Regions from separate parts of the Pseudomonas sp. MH9.2 genome, predicted to be linked through region 2. Evidence: predicted binding sites of a transcription regulator. Region 2 holds the regulator's gene; the other holds the start of a gene.

Region 1 (3,417 bases), 450 kb from region 2:
CGGCAGTCCTCTTCGAAACACTGTTCAGATGGTCGAAGAATAGGCTGCGCCCCGGTTGTCAGCGAATCAAACCTGACTATGAGGCTCATAGCGTGGGCGTGGGCTCTAAAGCTTGAGCTGGCCGATGGCGCGGTTCAGCTCGCCTGCCAGGGTGGCCAACTCGCCGCTAGTTGTGGCTGAGTCGACGGTCTGTTGCACGGTTTGTTCGGTCACATCGCGAATGCTTACCACCGCCCGGTTCATTTCTTCTGCCACTTGGCTTTGCTGCTGGGCTGCCACGGCGATCTGGGTATTGCTTTCGCGCATTTGTGCAACCGCGCCGGTGATAGCTTCTAGCGCTTCCCCGGCTTCCTTCGCCTGTTGCACGCAGTCATCAGCCTTGAACGAGCTTTCTTGCATAAAGTCCACCGCGTCACGGGTGCCAGCCTGTAAGGCGGAGACCATGCTGGTGATTTCATCCGTCGAGGTCTGCACCCGTTTGGCGAGGTTACGGACTTCGTCGGCGACTACCGCAAATCCACGGCCCATCTCGCCGGCACGCGCGGCTTCGATGGCTGCGTTGAGGGCCAGCAGGTTGGTTTGTTCGGCGATGCTGTGGATGACGTTAACCACACCGTTGATTTTCTGACTGTCCTGAGCCAGTTGCTGGATCATCTCTGCGGTCTGCTGCACCCCGCTGGAGAGCCCGGCGATTGACAGCTGTACACGATTGACCACTTCTCTACCGCTGCCAGCCAGTGTATCGGCGGCCTGCGACTGGTCCCGGGTAGCATTGGCGTGTTGAGAGATATGAAACACTGTGGCGGTCATTTCGTTGATCGCTGTTGCAACCTGGTCAGTCTCGCTCTGCTGACCGAGCATGCCGTGGCGTACCTCGCTCATGCCTGCCGCCAGACGTCCCGCACCTATGTCAAGCCGTGCCGCAGTCTGGGCAACGGTATTGACCACGCGTTGGTAGCCGGCTTGCATGGCATTGAATGCCTTGGCCATCTGGCCCACTTCATCTTCGCCGATCAGGGGCACGCGAGCAGACAGATCGCCGCTTTTTTCTACGTGCAGCATCACGTCCTTGAGGGTGTTGAGGTGGCTGAGCAGAAAGCGGATCAGCAACTGTGAGGCCCCCAGCATGGCCAGTGTCAGGATGAACACAGCGATGGCGTACTGGGCGAAGCGATCTGCCAGTACTTGCATCAGACTCGGTGCGAAGGCCAGCACCGCGAGCTTCTGACCATCGGGTCGCGTGACCACCTGAGCACCGATCAGTGGATCGTCGCCTATCAGCGGCTGATGGCTTAACTCGACCCAGCCGTTGGCATTGCTCAACTCAGGCAATGGTTGCCCTTTCACGCTGGGCGCTTGACCCTGGGTATAGACCAGCAGATTGGCGCCGGAGGGCAGTGCTTGAGTGCCAGGCCAGGCACTGAGCAGGTGAGCCTGGGCCTGGGCTGAACCTTGCGCATCCTCCACCCGGGCTTGTTGCTCAAGCTGCAAGGCGTACTGCACCAACATCAGCGTGGTGATAAAAGCGACCGCGTTCACGGCCCAGAACTTGTACTTCAAAGAAATGTTGCTAAGCCAGGCGCCCATGAGAGGTCTTCTTTTTGATTCGCGGAAATGAATGTAGGCAAGGTGCCAGCATTGTGCCGCCAATCTTTAGACGATCATTTGATATGGGTCAAGCAAATACTAGGGCTTAGTAGGCCCGGGGCTATCGGTCAGCTTCGACGCTGTCCGGTTCTATCCATGTCGGCAAGGCAAAAAAGGTGCGGGCGCACGCGGTGGTATGGGCGGAAAGGTCTTCCAGGCTTTCGCCCCGATGCAACGCAACTTCACGCAGTACTTCAGGCAAGTAGGCGGGTTCGTTGCGTCCACTTTTCGGTTTGGGTCGCAGGCTGCGCGGGAGCAGGTAAGGGGCATCGCTTTCCAGCATCAACCGGCCACGGGGGATTTCCCGGACCAATGGGTGCAGATGAGTGCCGCGTCGTTCATCGCAAATCCAGCCAGTGATGCCGATGTGCAGGTCCAGGTCCAGATAGCTGAACAGCGCACGTTGCTCACCCGTGAAGCAGTGCACCACGGCAGCAGGCAGGCGGTCGCGATAGTCGCGGAGGATCTCCAGCAAGCGCTGGTTGGCATCGCGTTCATGCAGGAATACCGGCAATTGCAGCTCTACGGCCAAGGCCAGATGTTCTTCGAGGACTTTTTCCTGCTGTGGACGCGGCGAGAAATCGCGGTTGAAATCCAGTCCGCACTCGCCGACGGCCCGCACTCGATCTTCTTTGAGCAACGCACGCAACTGGCGCTCGGTATCGGAGGTCCAATCGCTCGCTGCATGCGGGTGAATCCCCGCCGTGGAGAACAACCGTTGCGCCGTTTCGTCCAATTGTTGACAGAGCTCAAGAGCCTGCTCGCTGCTCTCGACACTGGTCCCGGTCAACACCAGTTGGCATACGCCGGATTGGTAGGCGCGATCGAGTACGGCCTGCTGTTTATTGGCGAAGCTTGAGTTAGTCAGATTGACGCCGATGTCGATGAGTTGCATGGTACTACCTCAGGCCTAAGGCTGATGAGAATATCAGAGCTTTGCCGATATAAAAAAATCCAGTTAATACAGCTGGTTATAAAAAAATATTGAAGTGTTTTCACCACTGCGGTTCGCCGTCACTCCGCAGATATCACAGGCTTTGGACTTTTTGCGGCTTCTTTTTTGGCACGCATTCCCCTGGAGAACGGATGACGCGACCCTCATTGTTGATCGTGCTTTGTTTGTTGGCGTTGCTGCCATTTCCTGCGGCTGCGCGACTTGCCGGGCCGCCTGTGGTGGTGCACAAAAGCCAGGTACGCGATCTGGCGGCTATCCGTAGCAGTAAGGTGCTGCGGGTGCTGGTCAATCAGAGTCGTAACAGCTCCGGTGAAGTCCAGGGCGAGGCGATCGGGGGCGAATATCACCGGTTGCACGCCTTCGAGCAATACCTCAATGGCCATTCGCGTGACGGGCAACAACTCACGCTGCAAATCATCCCCAAATCCAAGGATCAATTGCTCGCGGCATTGCAACGCGGTGAAGGCGATCTGGTCGCGCCGGGAGAGCTGCTCAACACCAGCGCTGCACGGAATATCGATGCCAGTGACCCGATTGTCAGTCATGTGCCGCTGATCGTGGTCGGTATCAAGGGGGAGCGCGGTTTCAAGCACGTCGAGCAGCTGTCCGGACACACGCTGACACTGCCCACCGGCAGCGCGGCCGACGAGGCGGTCCACCAGCTCAACCAGAAGCTGGCATTGCGCAAACTGCCGCCGGTCAAGATCGAATGGGTTGATCCCAGCCTCGCCGTTGAAGATGTCCTGGAAATGGTCCAGGCCGGAATCTTTCACCTGACGGTTGTCGAACAGCCGATTGCCGAGCGCTGGGCCAAG
Region 2 (3,417 bases):
TCGACCAGCTGCTCGGACAATAGCTCGAGAATCTCGCCGGCCTCTACCAGAAAATCCTGAAGGATTTCTTCATCGGCGCCGAAGCTCATTGGGGTGCTCCCTAAAATTAACCATCAACCGACCTAGAAGCCCAGGCTGGATAGCAGATCGTCAACATCATCCTGTCCGGACACAACGTCATCACGCTTATCGGCATGAATCTGCGGACCTTCACCCTGAGACAGATGTTTTTCTTGTTCTTTTTCTACGCGTATCGATTGATGGTCATGTTCGATCCCGGCAAAACGATCGACCTGACTGGCCATCAGTACCAGTTTGAGCAGGTTGCTTTCGACTTCCGTGACCAACTGGGTCACGCGCTTGATGACCTGACCGGTAAGGTCCTGATAATCCTGAGCCAGCAAAATATCGTTGAGGTGGCCCGACACTTCCCGGGTTTCCTTTTCGCTGCGCGTCAAAAAACCATCGACACGCCGAGCCAGCTCACGAAATTCTTCGGCGCCGATTTCGCGACGCATGAAGCGTCCCCAATCGACACTCAAAGCAGCAGCCTCAGTGCCAAGCCCACCCACCAGCGGTGTACTGAGCTCCACCAGATCCATCGTGCGGTTGGCCGCTGCCTCGGTCAGCCTGACCACATAGGACAGCCGCTCGGTAGCATCATTGATCTGCGAGACTTCCTCGGCTTGCGGCGTGTTCGGGTCAATCTGAAAATTGACGATGGCACTGTGCAGTTCGCGAGTAAGTTTGCCGACTTCCTGATACAGGCCGCTGTCGCGGGCCTTATTAAGCTCATTGATCAGTTGCGCAGCGTCGCCGAACCGGCCCTTTTCAAGGCTATCGACCAACTCGTGTGCGTGTTTTTTCAGGGTCGACTCAAAGTCGCCCGATGACGAATCTGTGTGCTCCATAGAGCCCTCGCGGCAAACATCAGCTATTGACGCGCTCGAAGATCTTTTCGATCTTTTCTTTCAGCACTTGAGCCGTGAAGGGCTTGACCACGTAACCGTTCACACCGGCCTGAGCAGCTTCGATGATCTGATCACGCTTGGCTTCAGCCGTTACCATCAACACCGGTAGATGCTTGAGGCGTTCATCTGCACGCACATGGCGTAACAGATCGATGCCGGACATGCCAGGCATGTTCCAGTCAGTCACCAAAAAATCGAAGCTCCCGCTTTGCAGCATCGGCAGCGCGGTAACCCCGTCATCCGCCTCAGCCGTATTGGTAAACCCCAAGTCACGCAACAGGTTTTTTATGATCCGCCGCATCGTTGAGAAGTCATCAACGATGAGGATTTTCATGTTCTTGTTCAATTCGACCTCCAAGCAGTCTTTAACGCATTCAGCACCTGAATACGCTGTTCAATCAAAAACCGGCGCAGCACACAACGGCTGCACGAAAACGACGACGAGCTTGGTAAATCAACAGGTCGGGAAACGGGCACAGCAGGTCTTACAGGACCCTGACTGACCGGCTCCTGCCTAGTCCTATTTTCTTCGCACGCAACGCTTTGCACAGCCAGCCTGCAGATAGCGCGAAACCACCAAGGGCCACGCACTGCCTGTCAACGCGCTCGCCATTCCCCCAAACGCCCTCGCAAACGAGCTGCGCACTGGCTGTGTAACTGGCTGACCCGCGACTCGCTGACCCCCAATACCTCACCAATTTCCTTAAGGTTCAGCTCCTCGTCGTAGTACAGCGCCAATACCAGTCGCTCGCGCTCTGGCAAATTGGCTATCGCATCTGCTAACGCAGCCTGGAAGCGTTCATCTTCCAGATCGCGCGACGGCTCAAGGTGAGCGCTTGCGCCATCCTCGTGCAGCCCTTCATGTTCGCCGTCCTGCAACAGATCGTCGAAACTGAATAGCCGACTGCCCAAGGTGTCATTCAAAATCCCGTAATAATCATCGAGACTCAATTGGAGTTCGGCCGCAACCTCGTGATCTTTAGCGTCACGACCGGTTTTAGCTTCAATTGCCCGAATTGCGTCACTGACCATGCGTGTATTGCGATGCACAGAACGCGGGGCCCAATCACCCTTGCGCACCTCATCGAGCATGGCGCCACGAATACGAATCCCGGCATAGGTCTCGAAACTCGCACCCTTGGTGGCGTCGTATTTAGTCGAGACTTCCAACAAACCAATCATGCCAGCCTGGATCAGGTCTTCGACCTGCACACTGGCTGGCAACCGCGCCAGCAGGTGATAAGCAATGCGTTTAACCAGCGGCGCATAACGCTCGATCAGCTCGTACTGGGAGTCTTTTGACACCTTGCTGTACATGCGATAGCCGCTGGCTGTCATAGCACCGGTCCTGCACTCGCTGGATGTACGAGCCGCTCAACGAAAAATTCCAGATGCCCGCGCGGGTTGGCCGGCAACGGCCAAGTGTCAACTTTCTGTGCGATAGCTTTGAACGCTAGGGAGCACTTGGAACGCGGGAACGCTTCATATACGGCGCGCTGCTTCTGCACGGCTTTACGTACGCATTCGTCATAAGGCACGGCGCCGACGTATTGTAGGGCGACATCCAGGAAGCGGTCAGTGACCTTGGTCAACTTGGCGAACAGATTGCGGCCTTCCTGAGGGCTTTGTGCCATGTTGGCAAGCACCCGGAAGCGGTTCATCCCGTAATCGCGGTTGAGCAGTTTGATCAGCGCGTAAGCATCGGTGATCGAGGTCGGCTCATCACACACCACCAGCAATACTTCCTGGGCCGCGCGCACGAAGCTGACGACCGATTCACCGATGCCCGCAGCCGTGTCGATCACCAGTACATCGAGGTTATCGCCGATGTCGCTGAAGGCCTGGATCAGACCGGCATGTTGTGCTGCCGTCAGGTGAACCATGCTTTGGGTGCCGGACGCAGCCGGCACGATACGAATCCCGCCCGGCCCCTGAAGCAGCACATCGCGAAGCTCGCAGCGTCCTTCGATAACGTCGGCGAGGGTGCGTTTGGGGGTCAAGCCGAGTAACACATCGACATTAGCCAGACCCAGGTCGGCATCCAGCAGCATGACGCGCCGACCGAGCTCAGCCAGAGCCAGTGATAAGTTCACTGACACGTTGGTCTTGCCGACGCCACCTTTGCCACCGGTCACCGCGATAACCTGTACGGGATGCATGCTGCCCATGTTATTTCTTTACCTTGTGTTGCTTAGACCGAGGCCACATTACTGACTGCAAGTTCGTTGAGAGAACAAAGCAAGGCAGACCATGATGTAGGTACATTCCAGTGTCTTGCTTTACCCAACCCTTTTGTTCGGGCTGTGATAAAGATCCGCGAACATATCCGCCATAGCTTCCTCGCTCGGCTCTTCCTGCATTTGCACACTGACCGCTCGACTCACCAATTGGTGCCGGCGCGGCAAGTGCAAATCATCCGGTATCCGTGGCCCATCCGTCAGATAGG

What was found. The regulator FliA, encoded in region 2, starts transcription of late flagellar genes. The targets are predictions, from matches to a motif close to CTAAAGTTTNNNNNNNNNNNGCCGNTAA.
Region 1: a site for FliA is predicted at 1,630-1,657, ahead of RHM55_RS03335 (methyl-accepting chemotaxis protein). Genes of this name have one in related genera too.

The regions. Positions count from the first base shown of each region.
Region 1 is NZ_CP133784.1:738,823-742,239, reverse strand. It holds gene RHM55_RS03335 (methyl-accepting chemotaxis protein) at 106-1,587, opposite strand; gene RHM55_RS03330 (TatD family hydrolase) at 1,709-2,542, opposite strand; gene RHM55_RS03325 (transglycosylase SLT domain-containing protein) at 2,734-3,417, shown strand, end outside.
Region 2 is NZ_CP133784.1:1,184,733-1,188,149, forward strand. It holds gene RHM55_RS05420 (chemotaxis protein CheA) at 1-89, opposite strand, end outside; gene RHM55_RS05425 (protein phosphatase CheZ) at 123-911, opposite strand; gene RHM55_RS05430 (chemotaxis response regulator CheY) at 931-1,305, opposite strand; gene fliA (RNA polymerase sigma factor FliA) at 1,569-2,309, opposite strand; gene fleN (flagellar synthesis regulator FleN) at 2,306-3,139, opposite strand; gene flhF (flagellar biosynthesis protein FlhF) at 3,251-3,417, opposite strand, start outside.